DNA from 2 places in the Peribacillus sp. NPDC058002 genome. Region 2 is predicted to be linked to the other one. Evidence: riboswitches for the same ligand, from Rfam matches in the RefSeq annotation. Region 2 holds a riboswitch; the other holds the start of a gene.
What was found. A riboswitch is a leader RNA that binds a small molecule or an ion and turns the genes downstream of it on or off. The one in region 2 is predicted to bind glycine.

Region 1 (3,187 bases), on a different contig from region 2:
TGATGCCCAATATGGCAGAGGTAAGGACAACCCACATAGCCATCCAGAACATATTGAAAGGCATCCCTAATACGTATGGTTCTATTTTATTAACAAAAGGTAGAAATCCTAGTATGCCTATAAAAGGAACTAGAGTAAGGATATATATAATCTTCATTAAACAAACCCCTCCGTTTTAAATAAGTGAAACGTCCATCAATGGGGTTTATTCTTCAATGCCACTGATGGCTTTGGTGAACCAAACCGGGAAGGAAAATTCATGCAAGACGGATTTACCTTCTTTTAAAAAGGTCCGATGATATATAATAGCTTACACTATTTTGATATAAAATTTAATGGAGTTGGGTGATATATTTTAGCAAAAAAGCGCCAACTGCCTAATCTTGATATGTTTCTTAGATGGAGAAAGCCTTGAATTCGAATTGAATTCAAGACTTTATTTCCTTTAGCTATTTTTTTTCCGATAGTTATATAGTATCACCAAGAGTATGAACCAGATCGGGGTCAAAAGCAGTGATAGTCGTGTAGCTTCAGCGAATAGCATAACAATAAGGATGAATAGGAATAATCCTAAAATAGCGTAATTGACAAAGGGTGTAAAAGGAGCCTTGAAAGTCGATTGAGCTCTTAGATCAGGCCTTGTTTTCGAATATTTGATATGGGAGATCAAGATGATGCTCCATACCCAAATGAAACAGATGGCACTGATGGTCGTCACCACGGTAAACGCCTGTTCCGGTATCAGCTTGCTCAATAATGCCCCTATTGATACAACGATGGTGGATGTTAATAAGGCATTGCTTGGAACAGCCTGTTTATTTAATTTTTCCAGTTTAGCAGGGGCTTCGCCATTCCTGCTTAACGTATAGAGTATCCGGCTTGTTGAAAATAAACCGCTGTTGCATGCAGAAGCAGCGGATGTCAACACGACGAAGTTGATGATTCCTGCAGCGACAGGAATGCCGATTAACGCAAAGACCTCTACAAATGGGCTGCTCGTGGCATCAAGTTGTGTCCATGGGTTGACACAGAGAATGACGAATAGGGCACCCACATAGAAAAGTAAAATCCGGACAGGGATTTTATTGATGGCAGAGGGAATGTTCTTTCTCGGGTTCGCCGTTTCCGCTGCGGAAACCCCGACCAATTCGACACCGACAAATGAGAAGACGACTAACTGTAAAGATAATAGGAATCCGGAAATGCCATTGGGGAACATGCCCCCATGATTCCATAGGTTCGTTACGGAAACCGTTCCGGTATTGGTATTGAAGCCGATGATCAAAAGAATGATTCCTACGATGATCAAGGCAATGATCGTGACTACTTTAATGATGGCAAACCAGAATTCCAATTCGCCGAATAACTTAACGGTCAATAGGTTCAACCCTAACAGAATGACTAGGCATATTAGGGCCGGAATCCATTGAGGGATATCGAACCAATATTGTATATAGACACCGACAGCTATGATATCGGCCATTGCGGTCATGATCCAACAGAACCAATATGTCCAACCTGTCACGAATCCAGCCCATGGACCGACATATTCGGTTGCAAATTCAGTGAATGATGCATAACCTGCATTGGATAATAGCAATTCGCCCAGCGCCCTCATCACAAAAAACAAAGCAATTCCTATTATCAGATAGGAGAATATAATGGAAGGTCCAGCCAATTGTATGGCTTTTCCGGATCCTAAAAATAAACCGGTGCCAATGGTTCCTCCTATTGCAATCAGTTGTACATGTCGATTTTTTAAATCTCTTTTTAATTCCTGTTTAGCCAATTCTTGCGCCCCCGTTTTTTATAGTCTTGTTAGTGAATGATTTCAACCTGCATGGTCTTGGAGAGATGGGCGTGATTTTTTGCCCTGCTTGCCTATTCCATGGTTTTCAAGAGTGTAGTTTTAAGTCCAATCACAAATTGGACAATAAAAAAAGAGATTGGATAATACCAATCTCTTAAAGGGTTCAGAATAACAATTCTATCATTCGTTACTCTTCTGTCCTTTTGCCTGAGATTGTGAATCCTTCGGCGCTGCATCTTGTACAGTCTCTCCAGAAGCTGCTCCTGCTATAGTGTCATCCATAGCATTCATCGCTTGCTTGTATGCGGTTGTGAATAAATGTCTGTCAGTGTTAATCTTCCACTGTTGGATCATTCATTATGCTTATAAAATAATATTGGAATTCTATCATCTATTTTTCGATTGGTCAACAAATTTTTTTGAAATGAAACAGGCATTATCCGCAGTTTAATAGTGGTCTGTATTTAACTTAAGGTTTAAGCAGAAATGATAGTTTTCCACTCTTTTTGAACGAACACTATTATAAAATACTGAACATCATTTTTTTAAAATGATATTTTAAGATTAGAAAAATCGACAAGATATTATTGGTAACTGTTTATTTCAAAAATACAATTGTATTTTTACAGAATATTTACTATTATAAGATAAGAAAACATAATTGAAGTGTTATGTAATATTGATTACGATAAAGCAATTCTAATTAAAAGAGAGTCGTTCGTGGCAAGGATGGAAAAGCATTACCGATATTGCATCTGGGGGAGTTAATCATGTCGAACAAGGAATTAAAGAGAGGGCTGGAATCAAGACATATTCAAATGATAGCCTTGGGCGGAACCATCGGGGTCGGGTTATTCATGGGATCTGCGAGCACGATCAAATGGACCGGGCCCTCTGTAATGCTTGCTTATGCAATCGCAGGTATTTTTATATTTTTCATCATGCGTTCCATGGGTGAGATGCTATATTTAGAACCGACTACAGGTTCTTTTGCAACCTTTGCGAGCAGCTATATACATCCCTTGGCAGGTTATATGACTGCTTGGAGCAATTGGTTTCAATGGGTAATCGTCGGAATGTCCGAAATCATCGCAGTTGGGTTGTATATGCAATATTGGTTCCCGGAGTTACCTGCTTGGATACCAGGTGTGGTCGCCATGATCATCTTGGGGGCGGCAAACCTTATTTCGGTAAAATCCTTCGGGGAATTTGAATTTTGGTTTGCACTTATAAAAATCATAACGATTATATTGATGATCATTGCTGGCCTTGGCCTTATCTTCTTTGGAATAGGGAATGGCGGGGATGCTATTGGATTATCGAATCTTTGGGCAAATGGCGGCTTCTTTACGGGAGGCTGGAAAGGATTCTTCTTCG
Region 2 (3,187 bases):
TTTGTCACATCGTTTGTAACAAGGTAGTTAATATAACTCTCGGCATCTTTCCCTTCCACAAGCACTTCTCCCATATGAGAAACATCAAAAAGTCCTGCTTCTGTTCGAACAGCTTCATGCTCTTCTAATATGCTTGTAAATTGAACTGGCAGAGCCCAGCCACCAAAATCAATAACTTTTGCCCCGTACTTTTTATATACTTCAAAAAGCGGTGTTTGCTTTAATGCTGTTTCAGTACCCATGATCTACCCCCAATTATGATTATTTGCAAAATAAATGTTCTTTCATCCGTTTGCCGGTTTCTTTCATCGCCAGGCCTCCAAATGACGTTTCTCGAAGGGTCCATGGCATATCATTTCCTACCTTATACATGGCATCACAAGGAATGCGGCTTTCAATTCCAGCTAGAGACATGTCAGCCGCTGAAAATGCAATCGAAGCTACCCTTTTCTTACACAGTTATTGGCTGTTGAAATAACGGATAAACATCACAAATCCCTTTGGTTGTTTCTCTTGCTTTCTCAAGAACGTCTTTATTTCCTTTACTCTTTAGAACAGTTGCAATCACTTCACCAATTTTCACCATTTCTTCTTTCTTCATGCCTCGAGTCGTTAAAGCTGCTGTTCCCATTCGGATACCGCTCGTAACAAATGGCTTTTCTGGATCATATGGAATCGTATTTTTATTAACAGTAATGCCCGCTTCTTCTAATAATTTCTCTGCTTCTTTTCCTGTTAAATTCCACGGACGCAAATCTAAAAGGACAATATGATTATCTGTTCCACCAGAAACAAGGGCTGCACCTTCATTTTTTAATGTTTCGCCAAGTGTTGCAGCATTTTCAATGACTTGTTTCGCATAATCCTTAAAGCTTGGTTGTAAAGCCTCGTTGAAAGCAACCGCTTTTGCTGCAATGATGTGCATGAGTGGGCCGCCTTGAATTCCTGGGAACACGGATTTATTAATCGCTTTGATAATTTCTTCATCGTTCGTTAAAATGATCCCCCCGCGAGGTCCTCTCAATGTTTTATGAGTAGTACTTGTCACAACATCTGCATATGGGATTGGGGACGGGTGAAGACCAGTTGCTACCAGCCCTGCTATATGAGCCATATCCACCATAAGTTTTGCACCAACTTGATCGGCAATTTCTTTAAATCTTGCAAAATTAATCGTTCTTGGATAGGCACTTGTCCCTGCAATAATCAATTTAGGTTTTTCTTTCTTTGCCATAGCTTCCAACTCATCATAATCAATTAATTGAGTATCTTCTTTAACTCCGTAGGACACAACTTCAAACCATTTTCCTGAAACGCTGACTGGACTTCCATGAGTTAAATGGCCACCATGTGAAAGGTTCATCCCCATCACTTTATCACCAGGCTGCAGCAGTGCGAAAAAAACTGCGAAATTGGCTTGTGCACCTGAGTGAGGCTGAACATTTGCATATTTTGCACCAAAAAGTTTCGTTAAGCGCTCAATAGCTGCTTGTTCTGCCACATCGACAAATTCACATCCACCATAATAGCGCTTTCCTGGATAACCTTCTGCATATTTATTTGTCATCACGCTTCCCATTGCCTCTAATACATCTGGGCTAACGAAGTTTTCTGATGCAATCAATTCCAGGGTTTGATGTTGACGTTGTCCTTCCTTCTCAATCGCTTCAAAAATGGTTAAATCATTTTGTTTTAAACTCATTTCATTTTCCCCCTAATCATTTTTTGATTATTCTGAATTTTAATACGGTTCGAGACACTAAAATCTCTTTCCCGCTACATCTACTTTTCTATGAAGACTGTTAAAAACAGTATGATTTACTACCTTTTTTGCACGCAAAAAAGGACAGAAAAGGGTAACGTAGCGTTCTCTACCCTTCTCTGTCCTTTTACCTGAGAGTTTAGCTCCATTTTAAATAGAACCTTTCCCCTTTGGTGGCGTCCTTGTTTATACGCGCTCTCCAGAGGTGCGTCCAGTTGTGGTTCCATCTACCTGAGAGATTTGTTCCAAGGGTCTTTTTGGAACTTGCTCCTTCGGTGGCTTGTGTCGCATTGCACTCTCCCACAACTGTCATTCGCTTATTCAATTTGGTACATTTAGAATAGTAGTTGTGATTAATTATGTCAAGCAATTTTGAAAGCGTTAACAACACTATTCTAAAATAATCCCTTTCTCATCAAAATATAAGCATTCATATATCTTAATGGTTGCTTATTAAAGCGGGCAGACTGCCACTTAATTTCCCACTACCTTCCTCTGATTCGTCTGATCTACCTTCGTTTTTCGCATCTTATAAATCGCAATCAGCAAAAGAAACCAAACAGGAGTTACGAACAAGGCAACACGAGTATCTTCCGCAAGTGCAAGCACAACAAGTACGAACGCTAGGAAAGCAAGGATCAAGTAATTAGAAATTGGATAAAGTGGTAATTTAAATTTGTTCATTTTCGCTAGATCTGGCCTTGTTTTGCGGTATTTCAAATGACTGATGACAGTAATTCCCCAAATAAAGATGAAACATACTGTAGAAATACTTGTAATTAACGTAAATACTCCTTCGGGCATTAAATAGTTCAAAACAACGGAAGTTAGAATGACGACAGTTGAAAAGGCCAATGCATTGGAAGGTACTTTACGGGCATTAAGTTTTGCAAATGGCACAGGTGCATTTTTATCTTTGGCAAGTGAGTATACCATCCGGCTTGTACTGAAGATTGCGCTGTTACATGCCGAAGCGGCCGATGTTAGGACGACAAAATTGACGATACCGGCAGCTGCAGCGATACCAACTGCCACAAATACTTGGACGAATGGGCTTTCCGATGGGATGATTGCGTTCCACGGATAGACACTCATAATGACAATAAGTGCGCCAATGTAGAAAATTATAATCCGGATAGGAATATTATTGATTGCTTTTGGGATAACTTTCTCTGGATCTTCTGTTTCACCCGCTGTAAGTCCTACAAGTTCAATACCAACAAACGCAAACACTACCATCTGGAATGAGAGGATAAAGCCATTTATTCCATTTGGGAACATACCTTCGTGTCTCCATAGATTTGTGAAACTGGCTGCGCCTGAATCTGTGGAAAAGCCTTTAATAATCATGAAAATACCGATACCAATTAGTGCTAGAATAGCGATAACTTTAATTAATGCGAACCAGAATTCCATTTCGCCAAA

Region 1: another riboswitch for glycine. It lies ahead of ACFVSH_RS00725 (amino acid permease); the one in region 2 lies ahead of glyA (serine hydroxymethyltransferase).

Annotation. Positions count from the first base shown of each region.
Region 1 covers NZ_JBHVQU010000002.1:9,197-12,383, reverse strand. Annotated here, with positions in the region: gene ACFVSH_RS00730 (DUF3311 domain-containing protein) at 1-157, opposite strand, end outside; gene ACFVSH_RS00725 (amino acid permease) at 446-1,789, opposite strand; glycine riboswitch at 1,996-2,074, opposite strand; gene ACFVSH_RS00720 (amino acid permease) at 2,581-3,187, shown strand, end outside.
Region 2 covers NZ_JBHVQU010000082.1:8,430-11,616, forward strand. Annotated here, with positions in the region: gene gcvT (glycine cleavage system aminomethyltransferase GcvT) at 1-242, opposite strand, end outside; gene ACFVSH_RS15075 (L-serine ammonia-lyase, iron-sulfur-dependent, subunit alpha) at 262-459, opposite strand; gene glyA (serine hydroxymethyltransferase) at 452-1,702, opposite strand; glycine riboswitch at 1,872-1,975, opposite strand; gene ACFVSH_RS15085 (amino acid permease) at 2,237-3,187, opposite strand, start outside.